Regions from separate parts of the Paraburkholderia sp. BCC1876 genome, predicted to be linked through region 2. Evidence: riboswitches for the same ligand, from Rfam matches in the RefSeq annotation. Region 2 holds a riboswitch; the other holds the start of a gene.
What was found. Region 2 has a riboswitch for ZMP and ZTP ahead of HWY05_RS07980 (tetrahydrofolate dehydrogenase/cyclohydrolase catalytic domain-containing protein). Riboswitches for the same ligand answer to the same signal wherever they lie in the genome.
Positions count from the first base shown of each region.

Region 1 (7,592 bases), on a different contig from region 2:
TGATCAACCGTGACCGCTGACGCTTCGATCGCGTCCAATCGGTCAGCTAGCCAGTACTTGATCCGCAAGCGCTCGACACCTTCGACCAACGGTTGCGCGGATCCCGCCTTGCCATTGCCCTCGCAATAGAGCTCCGGCTCCCCGGTCGAACCACTGACTCGCGCGAAATACCGGTTCACGACCGGGACACCGCGGTCACCGAGCGCCGCGTTGGTGGCGGTCACGGCTTGTCCGAGGCAGTCGGTGGATTGCCCGGCCGCCGATGGCCACGTCGAGATGTTGTCTCCAACATACCGAACCACGACACCGTCCGAGCGGCTGGACAGCGTCTCGCAGACGGGGCTGTCGTCAGAGGCCGTCGGCCGGCCGCCCGAGCATCCGAATATCGGCGGAGGATTGGCGTAACGTACGACGTCCGCGGGCACGAAGCCGGCCATTTGCAGTTGCTGCCCGATCAAGGTCAGCGCGGTCAACCCGGCTTCGCGAATCCGCGCCGAGTCGCTGGCCTGTTCGAACGCCGCCCTCTGCGCTGTATAGAGCGAAACCGCGCCCGCAGTCACGAGCAAGCCCAATGCGATGGCGATCACGAATTCCACCAGCGTATGGCCCCGAGCAGAAACCAAACGCGCCATCATTCCGCGAACGCCAATGCGACGCATGAGAGGCCGGCGGGAACATCCACTCCGCCACAAGACTCGGGTTTGTCGATGATATTGTCGGCAGGCGGCATGTTGAGCGGGGCCACCCACGTCACACGCGCAGCGGACAACCCGCCGCTTGCTTCCACCGACGCCTGGCCATGCGGCAACAGCACCGCCGCTCGCGCGTTCCATTGCCTGATCGCGGCATCGCTCGCGGTAGGTGCGTACATGGCCTCCGCGACCGAATCGGCAATCCACGCCGCGTGCTCGCGCTGTGCCGTCGCGTGCGCTTCGCGAGCGGTCCACAGTTGACCGGCGATCAACCCGAGCGCCGTCACCGCCATCAACGAAATCGCCAGCATGACTTCGATTAGCGAGCTGCCGTCGCATGCCAATGCGCGATGGCGCGGCCAGGGCCTCAGTGAAAGCCGCCTCACGACACGGCTCCGCAAGCACCCTGAACAATCCGCACGCGTCCCCCGGCGGCGATATGGATACAGCGTCGCCACGCGTTCCCCTGAGTTGCTCCTGAAGATACGCGCGGGGCGATTTCGAAACTGCGAAACGTGCCGATCAATTGCGCCGCCGGCGGCGTGAACGTGAGATTTGTCTGCGTCCCGCTGATGCTTACCGCACTTAACGAAGGATGCGCGCGCAAAAGCGTAAGCGTGCCGCCGCGCTCTGCCATGACGGCCCAGCCACAGGACCAGTCAGCAACGCCGTTGGCGCAAGCTTGCCCCGCGACAAGACACCGGCGTGCGGCGTCGACCCGGCAGACGGTAATACGTGTCCCGCGACGCAGCGCTTCGCTGCGCGCGTAGGCAAAGGTCGAGGCAAGCGCTTTCGCGCGGGCGTCGATCTGATCCCGCACGTGCCAGGCGACGAACGACGGCGTCGTCAGCACGGCGACGACAGCAAGTAGGGCAACCACGGCCAGCGTTTCGACGAGCGTAAAGCCGCCGGATGGCGGTCGACAGACGGCGTCCTGTTTCATCTGCATCCCTGATCGTTGCAAAGAATGCAGCCAATCTAGCGGTTCGCAAACGGCTCAACAATCGGCCGAATGGCCAGGTGGCACTCAGACGCTATCGCGCGCAAAAATGCACGCGTCGAACCATAACGGAGCGGGAGCAACCAATGCGCGAATCAACGCGGAGAAAAACGGATACTCGAACGCAACACGCGGCGCGGCCGCGATCAGCGCTTGCGGGGAGGCTTGGGAGGAGAAGAGGCGCGGCGAAATTCTTCGATTACGTCTTCGAACTCAGAGACGTCTTCAAAGCGCCGGTAAACGGAGGCAAAACGAACGTAGGCAATCGTATCGAGCTCGCGCAACTCGTTCATGACGAGTTCGCCGAGGCGCTCACTACGCACCTCACGCTCGCCGCTACCGAGCAACTGATACTCGATGCGGGCGACGGCCGCGTCGATCGCGTCCGCTGCGACCGGGCGCTTGCGCAGCGCCAGTTGCATGCTCGCGACGATCTTGCGGCGATCGAATTCCGTGCGGCTACCGTCCTTCTTGACGACCGACGGCAACGCCAGCTCGACCCGCTCATACGTCGTGAAACGTTTGTCGCAGGCCGGGCAGCGGCGGCGCCGGCGAATCGTTGCGCCGTCTTCGGATACGCGCGAGTCGACAACCTGCGTATCGGCGTGACGGCAGAAGGGGCAGTGCATAACGGCTTAACGGTAGACCGGGAAACGCTGGGTCAGCTCGGCAACCTGGCCGCGCACACGTTCGATCGTGGCGGTGTCTTCCGGGTTGTCCAGCACGTCGGCGATCAGGTTACCCACCTGCTCCGCTTCCTTGACACCGAAGCCGCGCGTGGTCATGGCCGGCGAGCCGAGACGCACACCGCTCGTCACGAACGGCTTTTCCGGGTCGTTCGGGATCGCGTTCTTGTTGACGGTGATGTGAGCGGCGCCCAGCGCGGCTTCCGCAGCCTTGCCCGTGATCTTCTTGGCGCGCAGATCGACCAGCATGACGTGGCTTTCGGTACGGCCCGACACGATACGCAGACCGCGCTTGACCAGCGTTTCAGCCAGCACGCGCGCGTTTTCGACCACTTGCTGCTGGTACACCTTGAATTCCGGCGACAGCGCTTCCTTGAACGCAACAGCCTTACCGGCGATCACGTGCATCAGCGGACCACCCTGAATGCCCGGGAAAATGGCCGAGTTGATCTGCTTCTCGAACTCGGCCTTCATCAGGATCACACCGCCACGCGGGCCGCGCAGGCTCTTGTGCGTGGTGGTCGTGACGAAATCGGAGAACGGCACCGGGTTCGGGTACACGCCTGCAGCAACCAGACCGGCGTAGTGCGCCATGTCGACCATGAAGTACGCGCCGACCGACTTGGCGATCTTCGACAGACGTTCGAAATCGATACGCAGCGCGAATGCCGAAGCACCCGCCACGATCAGCTTCGGCTTGTGTTCCTGAGCGAGCTTCTCAGCGGCTTCGTAGTCGATGTCTTCCGCTTCGTTCAGGCCATAGCTGACGACGTTGAACCACTTGCCCGACATGTTGACCGGCGAACCGTGCGTCAGGTGACCACCGTGCGCGAGGCTCATGCCCATGATCGTGTCGCCCGGCTTCAGCATGGCGAAGAACACGCCCTGGTTGGCCTGCGAGCCCGAGTTCGGCTGGACGTTGGCCGCTTCGGCGCCGAACAGTTCCTTGACACGGTCGATCGCCAGTTGCTCGGCGATGTCGACGAATTCGCAGCCGCCGTAGTAGCGCTTGCCCGGATACCCTTCGGCGTATTTGTTGGTGAGCTGCGAGCCTTGCGCGGCCATCACAGCCGGGCTCGTATAGTTTTCCGACGCGATCAGTTCGATGTGCTCTTCCTGACGGCGGTTTTCCTGCTCGATGACTTTCCAGAGTTCAGGATCGACGTTGGCGATGGTGCTTTGGGCTCTATCAAACATACGGATTCCGTTGAGTGTGTTCAGGTTGACCGGATCGTGCGCCGAATCTTGCGTAGAGGGTACGCAGCGCTGCTGGCGGCTGGGCCAGCCCTGACGTGGCGGATAGAGAGACGCCGCACACGCGAGGCAGGACAGCCACCGTCAGCGCAGATCAATGCGCGCGGATCACGGCTGCCCAGGCGAACGGCAAAACGGCACCCTGCGCTTCACGGTGGGTTGTTCCACCTTGAACCCGATTGCTTGAATCGGTTCTATCGCCAGTCACGCAGGGATGAGCGCGTTAGTTTATTGGAAGAGGATCGAATAGGCAACCGGCTACCGGTCGACGCCGGGCGTGCTCGAGAGGCCAGCCCAAGGGCCTCCGGGTGCGGTGTGCAAAGGTCTGAAGAAAACGCGCTGCAAGCCCGCTGCGCGTCCCTGCCACAGCCGCTCATGCGGCTGGTTCAGCCTTGCCGCAGCGCCGCATTGGAAGTAGGCTTGGGACCTTTCTCCTTTACCGACCAGGAAACTGCAATGATCGTGTTCGTCACCGGAGCGTCCGCGGGATTCGGCGCCGCTATCGCTCGCGCCTTCGTCAAGGGCGGCCATCGTGTCGTCGCCACCGCGCGCCGGAAGGACCGCCTTCAGGCGCTCGCCGACGAACTCGGCGACGCGCTTCTGCCCTACGAACTCGACGTACGCGACCGCGCGGCCGTCGAGGCGGTGCCCGCCGGACTGCCGGCGGATTTCGCCGAAATCGACGTGCTCGTCAATAACGCCGGCCTCGCGCTCGGCACCGAGCCGGCGCAAAAAGCGAGTCTGGACGCGTGGAACACCATGATCGAAACCAACTGCACGGGCCTCGTACAGGTTACGCACGCCTTGCTGCCCGGCATGGTGGAGCGCAATCGCGGTCACGTATTTAACCTGGGCTCGGCGGCCGGTAGCTGGCCGTACGCAGGTGGCAACGTTTACGGCGCCACCAAGGCCTTTGTGCGCCAGTTCAGCCTGAACCTGCGCGCCGATCTGGCCGGCACCGCGCTGCGCGTCACCGACATCGAGCCGGGCCTGTGCGGCGGCACCGAATTCTCGAACGTGCGTTTTCGCGGCGACGACGACAAAGCCGCGAAAATGTACGAAAACGTGCAACCGCTGACGCCCGAAGATATCGCCGACTCGATCTACTGGATCGCCACCCGGCCGGCCCACGTCAACATCAACACGATCGAACTCATGCCGGTGGCCCAATCGTTCTCCGCTTTGAGCGTTTATCGCGGCTGAGCCCCGCCGGGCAAGGCGCACACTTTGAAACAGACCTCAAGGTATGCGTTCCGGTAAAATGCGCCGCATGAATGAGTCGACCAGCCAGTCCGGCGCCGAAATTGGCTGCACGTGGTCCATCCGCGTGTACTACGAAGATACCGACGCCGGCGGCATCGTGTTTTACGCGAACTACCTGAAGTTTTTTGAGCGGGCGCGCACCGAATGGCTGCGCGCGTGCGGCGTCGACCAGCGCCGGCTCGCGGATGAAACAGGCGCGATGTTTATCGTAAGCAGCACTGCGGTCGACTATCGGGCGCCGGCACGGCTCGACGATATCGTCAACGTCGTAAGCCGGATCGAACGGCTAGGCAGGGCTTCGGTCGACTTCGTGCAGGAGGCGTGGCGTGACGGCACGCTGCTTGCTACCGGTTCCATCCGGGTCGGCTGCGTCGATCGTATTGCGCTGCGGCCGGCCGCGATTCCTTCACCGGTTCTGGCCGCTTTGCGGCGCGGGCCGGGCGCGAGCAGCGGCGGCGTGTCAACGGACAACGACTGAATCCCGTTGTTACGGGGCCAGTGAACTCATATCGATCTAGCAACACAAAGCATGGTTCGGCTTGCAATCTCGCCGATGCTTCCGTTTTGCTCACGGCAAGCTTCGACTGACCTTGCAGCCGGACGCCCCCTTCCGGGACGTTAAAACGAACCTTTATGAACACTACACAAGATCTGTCGATCGTTTCACTCGTACTCAATGCGAGCCTGCTAGCGCAGGCCGTGATGGCGCTGCTGCTGTTGCTGTCGCTGTTGTCGTGGACTTTCATTTTCCGCAAGTGGTTTGCGATCCGCCGGGCGCGCGCGCAAACTGAACGCTTCGAACGCGATTTCTGGTCGGGCGGCGACCTGCAGGCGCTGTATCAAAGCGCGGCCAACAACCGCCATACGATCGGCGCGCTGGAACGCATTTTCGAGTCCGGCATGCGCGAATTCCTGAAGGGCAAGGAAAAACGCCTGAATGACTCGGGCGCGATTCTCGACGGCGCACGGCGCGCCATGCGCGCTGCGTTCCAGCGTGAAATGGACGTGCTCGAAGCCAACCTCGCGTTTCTCGCGTCGGTCGGTTCGGTCAGCCCGTATATCGGTCTGTTCGGCACGGTGTGGGGGATCATGAACGCGTTCCGCGGCCTCGCCAATGTGCAGCAGGCCACGCTGGCGAACGTCGCGCCGGGTATCGCCGAAGCGCTGACCGCCACCGCGATCGGCCTGTTCGCCGCGATTCCGGCCGTGGTGGCCTATAACCGCTACGCGCACGACATCGATCGTCTGGCGATCCGCTTCGAGACCTTCATCGAAGAGTTCTCGAACATTCTGCAGCGCCAGGCACAGTAAGGAGTCCACGATGGCAGGCTCTCGTTCCTCCAGCATGCGCGGCAGCCGTCAGCGCCGCGCCATGGCCGACATCAACGTCGTGCCGTATATCGACGTGATGCTCGTGCTGCTCGTGATCTTCATGGTGACTGCGCCGCTGGTCGCCCCGTCGATCGTCAATCTGCCCACCGTAGGCGGCGCCGCGCCGCAACAGCAAACGCCTCCCGTGATCGTGAACATCCGTGCGGACGGCAACATGAGCGTCAAGTACAAGGACGATTCCGGCGCGCAGCAGCAGGAAGACATGTCGAAGGCTGATCTGAAAGGCTTCATCGCCGATCGTGCGCAAGCGCATCCCGATCAGCCCGTCGTGATCGCCGCCGACAAGACCGTGAAGTACGAAGTCGTCATGAACGTGATGTCCGAACTGAAAGGCGAAGGCGTCAAACGTGTTGGATTGCTCGTCAAATCGCAATGATCCGCAAGAATCCCGACTACCCGCTCCAGCCACCGCGTGAACGCGGCACCTGGCGAGCCTTTGTGTTCGCGCTGGTGATGCACGCGTTGCTCGGGTTCTTCCTGTATCACGGCATTCAGTGGCAAAACAGTACGCCGGAAGGTGCGGAAGCCGAGTTGTGGACCGAAGTGCCGGATACGGCCATTCCGCGTCCCGTTCCGCCCCCGCCGCCCGTGCCGGTCGCCCCTGCCCCGCCGTTGCCGGACGAACAGGCCGACATCGCGCTGCAGGAAAAGAAACGCCAGCAGCAGGAAGCTGCTCGTCAGGCGCAACTGGCTGAGCAGTTGCGCCAGCAAAAGTTGCAGGCCCAGCAGGAAGCCGAGGCGAAACGGCAGCAGCAACTGGCCGCCGACCAGGCTGCGCAGCTTGCCGCGCAAAAGGCTGCGGCAGCGAAACAGAAGCAGCAGCAACAGCAACAGCAGCAGGCCGACAAGCTCAAGCAACAGCAACTGGCCGATCAGCAAAAGCAGCAGCAGAAAGAACAACAGCAACAGGAACAGCAGAAGCAGGCCGACGCTGAAGCGGCGCAGAAGAAGGCCGATGCGCAGAAAGCGGCCAAGGCCAAGGCTCAGGCCGACGCTGCGGCGCAAGCGAAGAAGGTGGACTCGGAACGTCGCGCGCGTCTCGCACAGATGATGCAAGGTTCGGCCGGCGGAACGGGCTCGACCGATGGGCTCGGCAAGAGCGGCACGGGTACGGGTTCGGGCGGCACGGCAACATCGCCGGGTTACGCGGACAAGGTCCGTCGTCTGGTTCTCCGGAATATCTCATGGTCCGGCGAAACGGAAGGTCTGGAAACCGTGATCACCGTGCGCTGTTCGCCGACGGGCACATTGCTTGATGCCAGCGTGTTGCACAGCAGCGGCAACTCGGCGTGGGACGACGCGGCA
Region 1 covers NZ_CADFGI010000007.1:264,957-272,548, forward strand. The annotation lists gene HWY05_RS25020 (PilW family protein) at 1-635, opposite strand, end outside; gene HWY05_RS25025 (hypothetical protein) at 632-1,003, opposite strand; gene HWY05_RS25030 (GspH/FimT family pseudopilin) at 1,075-1,635, opposite strand; gene nrdR (transcriptional regulator NrdR) at 1,839-2,321, opposite strand; gene glyA (serine hydroxymethyltransferase) at 2,328-3,575, opposite strand; ZMP/ZTP riboswitch at 3,742-3,850, opposite strand; gene ydfG (bifunctional NADP-dependent 3-hydroxy acid dehydrogenase/3-hydroxypropionate dehydrogenase YdfG) at 4,089-4,835, shown strand; gene ybgC (tol-pal system-associated acyl-CoA thioesterase) at 4,894-5,373, shown strand; gene tolQ (protein TolQ) at 5,529-6,206, shown strand; gene tolR (protein TolR) at 6,217-6,663, shown strand; gene tolA (cell envelope integrity protein TolA) at 6,660-7,592, shown strand, end outside.
Region 1: another riboswitch for ZMP and ZTP. It lies ahead of glyA (serine hydroxymethyltransferase); the one in region 2 lies ahead of HWY05_RS07980 (tetrahydrofolate dehydrogenase/cyclohydrolase catalytic domain-containing protein).

Region 2 (7,592 bases):
CTCGGCTCCACCCTGCTCGGCGGCGCACTGGCAATTCTGTTCTGGTGCGCGCTCAGTCTGTTTGTGCATCTGTGGATGTTCTTTCTATGGATGCTGCTATTCGGCTTACTGCTCGCGCGCAAGCTCTACACCCTCAGCCCAACGCGATTCCCACCAGGCTTCTGGCTGAACACCCTCGTCACCCTGAACATTCTGCTTGGCCAGTCGGTGCAGGACAGCGCCCTCGGCAAGGACGTCTATACCGCGTTCGCGGTGCGCATGGGGCTTTTTATCGCCGTCTCTCTTTATGCCTGCCTGGTGCTGCAACTTCTCGATCGACCACACCGCATACCGCGGCAATCTGGGGCTTTCAAGTCGCCGTAAAGGAGAAAGGATCATGACTTCGTTAGACATCAAAGCCGACGTACCGCCCGCGAGCGGATGGCGTTTCAAACTTGGGATAGGCATCTTCGTGTCCGCTTTCGCGTTGTGGCTGATCGTGCCGATCGCCGCTTCTCTGGGCGCGCCCGGAACAACCATTGCCGCACTGACGGGCACCATTTTCGTCGCGAACAAGGTTCTGCTTGTGACCTGTATCGCGGTGATGGGTAAGCCCGGTTTTCAACGGCTCAAGGCGACCGTGATGGGCCAGGCAAAACGTCTGGCGCCTACCAGGACTGTCGGGCCTGTCCGCCACGTGATCGGGCTGGTGATGTTCTGCCTGCCACTCGTTTCGGCAATGCTTGAAACCTATATCGACACGATCTGGCCAGGTCTAAGACCGAACATCTGGCAGGTTCAGGCGCTCGGCGATCTTATGCTGGTAGCCAGCTTCTTCGTGCTCGGCGGTGACTTCTGGAACAAGATTCACGCACTTTTCGTTCGCACGGTTTAAGTGGGCAGGAGAGGAAGATAGCTTGTCACGCCAGGCCGACCGCTGCGTGACGTCGATCGGCCGCACGCAACGTAAGATGCAAGTCAATCGCCTACCGCGTAAGCATGGGACACGATCAGAATGCGACGCTTTTGGATTGTCAACGGTCCTGGCGCCACGGCCAAATGGCCGATTGCCGACGGCTGGATGGTGGCTCCAGGTCTAAACAGCGGTGCCACCTGGGTGCCCCGCAGGTGGATTTTGCGGCGACTCATTTGATCTTAAAGGAGTTTCTGACGGGCTCGATCTGATCAAGTATTCGACGGCGTTGCCGGTGAGGTGTACGGCGTGAGCGCCGCGTGGCGGGGAATGCTTGGCCGGCGGTGCGCCGGCTGAACCCTCGACCTCAACAGCCGATTCAGCCGAGCACCCCCGTACCCGCCGTCGACGCCTTACTCCGCAGTCACCGCATCCGCCGTCTCGGCCTGCACCATGGCTCGCACGATCAGATAAACCGTGGGCAGGTCGTCATCATCAAGCCGCCAGTCGACGGGCTCGTCCAGATCCGCGCCCGACAGGCGACTGTCGCCGAATCGTAGAAACATCGAACGGACTGTCTCATTGTGCCTGGCCACGAAGCCGCGATTTTCGAAGACCAGTTCATCGATCGTCTGCAGCGTGCGCCAGGTCGGCGATTGCGCGCTACTTGAGTAACGGCGCCGGCCGCTGTCGATATGACGACCGGCGGTCGTTGCCATGATCTGCTGGAGGTCTAGCGAGGCGCTTCGAAGCGCACGTTCGAGGGCGACAGAGTTGATTTGACCGGCATCCGAATCGAGGTCAGTGGCGTTGATCATGCAGGTATCTTCCTTGGGGCTCGGGTCAACGGGCAGCTTCAAAGGCGCTGCTTCAAAGGCGCCTGAGTTCGCTGCGCCAGCAACAGGCGGATCTGGGCGAGATGACTGTCCCCGACCGTGCAATCTCCAACGGGTTGGCTGTGCTGCCGCGGCGCCGGTGGACGCACGCCGAGATAGCGGCACACCGCGGACAGATACGGCTTGCCGCTGCCGCCTAGATCTCGCGCAGCAGCCGCTACGCGGACGTCCCCGACATGCTTGCACAACCAGGCAAGCGTTTCGCGATCACCGTCGTTCAAGATGCGTATAAGGTAGGTCATGGCCTGATCCTGTATGGGCATACACCTGTAAATTTATACAGTATTTGACCGGGATGCAAGTCGAAAGTTGGACCTATCAGAGAGAGGGGGAAACTGTTCCTGCCTCGGGGTAGCGATTCTCCGGATGCCGACCCCCGGCATCGGCCGCTTTTTCCCATGGTGTCGGGCACGCCGCGCTGACAGCACACTTTCCCGTCAGGAACTATTTGTGAGGAATGACCGATGGAGGAAATGCCGGAGAGCCCGTCCGCGATGTGCAAGCGCTGCCTCGAGCAGGGCCGATGAGTCGTTTCCAATGTCGGCGAAGTCTGGGCGGACTCGCCGGAAGCAACTGCTCCTGGCATAGAGACGTATGTAGCGTGCCGGTTTGCGTAGCCACAAAAAAACCGACTAAGATAGCGCTTCTACGTGACTGGCGAGCAATAGATGGATCACCATCGGGAAGCGTAGACGGTAGAACGCCGTTCGCCTGGGCATCTTGATTAATCTCTTTGAGACTGCCCATGATGATTGCCCAAATCCATTCTCTGCCCACGCGGCTTGCGCTTAATCAATCGCGCTCCCAATTACACGCGCTTTGCCCTGTTCAGTATTTGAGCCTTGCCGGTTCCAGATTGGCCACGCAAGGGGAAAGCGCATGAGCATACTTCTCGATGGTAAAGCAGTAGCGGCGTTGCACGAGCGGGAATTGTCCGAACACGTTGCGGCCCTCAAGGCAAGAAATGGCGGGCAGACACCCATACTGGCCACGATCCTTGTAGGAGACGATCCTTCGTCCGCGACCTACGTCAGCATGAAGGGCAGTGCATGCCGGAGAGTCGGTATGGACTCGATCGTGATTAAGTTGCCTGCGAGCGCAACGACGGATGACGTGCTTTCCGCGATAAACAGGCTCAATGCCAACCCGGCGGTGCATGGCATTCTGCTTCAGCACCCGGTGCCTGCACATGTGGACGAACGCCTCTGCTTCGACAGAATATCCCTCTCCAAGGATGTTGATGGCGTCACCAGCCACGGCTTTGGCTTGATGGCGTTAGGCGAACCCGCATTCGGGTCCGCAACGCCCGCCGGAATCATGCGCTTGCTGGCTCATTACAAGATCGATGTATCTGGCAAGCGGGCCGTGGTCGTAGGGCGCAGTCCCATTCTCGGGAAACCGATGGCGCTTATGCTATCGAATGCGAACGCGACGGTCACGCTATGCCATTCGAAGACGTCAAATCTTGAAGCGGAAATTCGACGTGCCCAACTCATCGTCGGCGCGGTAGGAAAGCCGAACTTCATTCGTAGCGACTGGATTAGCGACGGAGCAATTGTTATCGATGCTGGTTACCATACCGGAGGCATAGGTGACATCCATCCCGATGGTCTGATGGGTCGATGCGCGGCGGTGACGCCGGTTCCGGGAGGGGTGGGGCCGATGACGATTTCAACGCTTATCGCCCAAACCCTCGGTGCCGCCGAACGTGTGTGGTCAACCATCCAATGAATGTCCGCTGCCGACAACGTTGACGGGCCGCTGCGGGTCGACAAGGGAAGTTCGTCGCAAGCTCTGGCAACTACCTGACGAGCGCTGGCCGAACTTCTCCTATGGCTTTGACGCTGTGATCAACGCCTCTTCACGTTAGCAGCGCGGTACAAGTACACTACCGGCCTAAGCAAATCCGGATTATCCAGTTCGCGCGCATGCACCGAATTTTCGCGGGCAGCGCGTTGCGCGGGTTCCGGTCCTCACTTCGTGAAGTCCCGTGCGGAACGCTCGATTCGCGTCAGAAATGCCATGGATTATTTTGCCGCAGTACGGGCCTTCGTTTGCGCAGCGGAACTGCAGAGCTTCAGCAAGACGGCCGTTGAAATGGCAGTCAAGACGTCGACCATTTCACGCTACGTGAGTGCGCTAGAAAACGATCTGGGCATTGCCCTGTTTAACCGGTCGACGCGCGGGCTCGTCCTGACGGAGGGCGGTAGGCTGTTTCGTGAGCACGCCATGGTTGCCCTACAGGCGCTCGATGACGCGCGGCAGGTCACGTCGTCACTGAATCTCACACCGCAAGGCGTGCTGCGCGTCACGATGCCCCCGGCATTCGGGCGCCGGCATATCGTGCCGCACCTGCCGGCGTTCATGACGCGCTATCCCGACATCGACCTCGATATCGTATCGACCGACGAAACGCTCAATATGATCGAAGTCGGCATTGATCTGGCGATCCGTATCGGTGCGCTGTCCGATTCGTCGTTGATGGCGAAACGCATTGCTCCGCATCGTCGTATCGTGTGCGGCAGCCCGGCGTATTTGCAGCGTAGCGGCACGCCGAATGTCCCTGAAGATCTGTCCGCGCACGATACGCTTCGTCTGTCGCTGTTACCGGACGACACCTGGTCGTTCACGCGCAGAGCCAATGCAAAGAGGTCGTCAGAGCAGACGCAAGTGCCGGTGCAATTGCAGGGGCGCTTGCGCGCAGACGACTCCGAAGCTGTGCTGGAACTCGCCGTGGCCGGCTGCGGCCTTGCGCTTCTACCGACGTGGCTCGCGTCCACGGCTCTGCGCGAAGGGCGTCTGCTGCACGTGCTGCCTGAATGGGAAGCGCGCACGGGACGCGCCGAACCCGCGATCTGGGCAGTCTATCCACCGAAGAAAATCGTCTCGTCGAAGGTGCGTGCGTTCGTGGCTTATTACGCCGGGGTGATTGGCGAGCCGCCGTACTGGGACGACGGACTCGCACTGGAGCTTCAGACTTAACGCGCGAAGCGGATGTCGAGCGTGCGCAGCCATGTCTGCAAGCCGGCATCCTGGATCGGAATCACATAGGCGCTTTCATCTGTTTCATTGAAGTGCGCGTGCCAGTAGCCCGGCGGCGTAACGAATGCCATCCCGGCTTCCCAATCGACGCGTGTCGGATTGGCAATGTTGCCGTTCTCATCCAGTTCCGTGCCGACCAGCGTGTAGACGCCTGGATTGCCACCGGCGATGAAGTCGAGCGCGATGGACTGGTGGCGGTGCGGCTTCTGCACGGAGTGGGGCGGCACGATACCGAACATCGCCCACAATACATGCGTGACCGTACGCGTCTGCGGGAAATTGACGTTGCCCATCAGCACGCTGATGCGGTTGCGGAGCCCCGCGTTGGCTTCTTCCGAGACCTTGCGCAATTCCGCCTGGGTCTGGGCGGCGGGGTAGAGCGTTGGGGCAAAGCGCGGCTGGACGCCCGTTGTACCGAGATAGGTGAGCAGCGGAGCGTCGTTCACGTAATAGAGCGTGGCGGTCGCGTCGGCGGTGAACACTGCAGTGTCGCCGCCAGGCAGCGTGAAGAAATCGCCCCGCGCGAACGGAAAGCGGCTCTCGCCCTGGGCCACGCTGCCGCTTCCGCTGATGACGTAGCAGACCTGGGAGGTCGCATTCGGCGCGAGCGTCAATGCCTCTGCCGCGTTGATGCGCAGGAAACTGGCGCTCAACCCGGGACCCGTCGCGGGACCGGGGCAGCCCAAATCAGCGGAAAGATCGAGTGGGACGATGCGGGTCGCGCCGTCCGCGTAGAGCGAAGGCTGGAAGCTGCGGAAAGGCACGCGCGAAATGAGCTTCGCGCCGATCGGATTGGCGGACGACGTGTATTCGAAGTATTGCGCGTCCGCAGTGGCGGCAGCGAGTTCGGCGGGAGGCGTCGGGGACGTTCTTGTCAACATAGTCAGCTCCTGTTGAATGGGGATGCTTCGTGCGGGCCTCTGAAGTTGGGGCTGGCGTCCGAAAGCTGAGCTGACTATAGGTGTGGAGCGCCGGCCTCAGAAGTGCCGGATATCGAAATCACCTTTGCACAAAAGGGCACGCTGTGGGTCCGCTTCGGGAGAGCCGCTGGCTGTTCGTGGTCGGCCACGGTTTGCTCGGGCACATTCGGCGGACGGAGTCCGGCTCGCCATTTGTGGCCGTTGGACTGTTGCCGGAAGTTTTTTGCGACCATCGGCGTATTCTCGCCGCTACACACCAATCCGGACATTGGAGAAACAACGCGTGCCAACACCATCGAAACTGCTCTTCCTGCCAGGCGCTTCGGGCAATACCGAGTTCTGGCGGCCGTTGGCGAATCAGCTAACTATTAGCGGCTCCAAGGTCATCCTGGGCTATCCGGGATTTGGCCAGGAGCCTTCCGTTCCAGACGTCAATAATTTTGACGACCTCGTCCGAACGGTGGTGTCCCACATTGACCAGCCGACCGCTTTAATCGCTCAATCGATGGGCGGGGTCATCGCTGTTCTGGCAGCATTGGAAAAGCCGGAGAGGGTCACTCATCTGGTTCTGACAGTCACGTCCGGCGGGATCGACATGAATGGATTAGGTGCACGGGATTGGCGCCACGGATTCGTTGGGGCCAACTCATCGCTGCCGGATTGGTTTGTGTCTTTCAAGTCGGATTTAACGCCTGAACTGCGAGGCATTTCTCAACCGGTTCTTTTACTCTGGGGAGATGCGGATCCGTTCAGTCCGGTCGCAGTCGGCCAGCGACTTTTTGAATTGTTGCCGGATGCGCGGTTGCATGTGGTCTCTGGTGGCAATCATGATCTGGCGAATGTTCATGCACAACAACTTGCGCCGATGGTTGACGCGCACTTGTTGCGGACATGAGGCGGGAGTTGCCGGGCGTCCGCTTTGCAAATAGGCCAATGGCAGAGATGGGCCGGCTACGGAAATCAATGCGGCGACCGTCCCCGGAACGTATGGTCTAACCGATCACCGGCAATCAGTGTTAGTGGTTGTGCCGTATTGGGTCGACGTGCAGTGGACCTGCTTCATCTGTCGAGCCTGCATTGATGCGCCGAAAGCCGCGTAGGCGGAATTGCGAGAATCATGCGCCGAAGTTCCACCCGCAATCAGTGTCGATACCCGATCAGTCTGAATTGAGGCGGCGTTATCGGGTTGGCGCTGCATAGCCTGACAATAGTGGCCAACACGCTCATGCACGTCGCTCATTCGCGCAAAGTGTGGTTCGATCGCTGCACACCATCCCGAGTACCACACTGAATCACGGTTTCCACGATTCAGCGCGGCGTATTCGCTGCCAGCCGCGGCCGCGTTGTCATTGTTTCTCCCTCAGTTTCGGGGAAGCATAGCAGGCCAGTGTGCTTCCCAAACGTGGGTTCCGTTGACCTGAATTTACAGGTGGCATGGGTTCTCCGGGATAGCGTTTTGCCAGGCCAGTAGTCGCGCGTAAAAAACGTCAACAGCTTATCGATCGGAAAAACAAAATGCCCGCCGTTTGCTTCTTCACGCTTAACTCGCAGCACATGTCGAGTTTGTTTTGCCCGGGTTTTGGCGGAGTGCCAGCCTTCTCCGGTACTGATAGGTATGTTAACGATCCCAATGCGACTGCTGTGGCTGAAAAAGGTCCGCTTCCTATGGGAACTTACTATATCGTTGATCGCCCAAGCGGTGGACGTCCTGGCAGTCTGGAGGAAGAGCGATGGTTGTATAACGCTGCCGAATCCCGAAATTTTTAATCGGCTTCGCGTATGGCTCAAACAGCAAAAGACCGGCAAGATTCCCGGCACGCAAACGAACTACTACGGCAAGGT
Region 2 covers NZ_CADFGI010000002.1:346,177-353,768, forward strand. The annotation lists gene HWY05_RS07960 (DUF2955 domain-containing protein) at 1-363, shown strand, start outside; gene HWY05_RS07965 (transporter suffix domain-containing protein) at 377-874, shown strand; gene HWY05_RS07970 (DUF2471 domain-containing protein) at 1,306-1,752, opposite strand; gene HWY05_RS07975 (hypothetical protein) at 1,749-2,030, opposite strand; ZMP/ZTP riboswitch at 2,429-2,512, shown strand; gene HWY05_RS07980 (tetrahydrofolate dehydrogenase/cyclohydrolase catalytic domain-containing protein) at 2,668-3,519, shown strand; gene HWY05_RS07985 (LysR family transcriptional regulator) at 3,811-4,770, shown strand; gene HWY05_RS07990 (cupin domain-containing protein) at 4,767-5,711, opposite strand; gene HWY05_RS07995 (alpha/beta fold hydrolase) at 6,034-6,645, shown strand; partial or broken gene HWY05_RS08000 (tlde1 domain-containing protein) at 7,266-7,592, shown strand, end outside.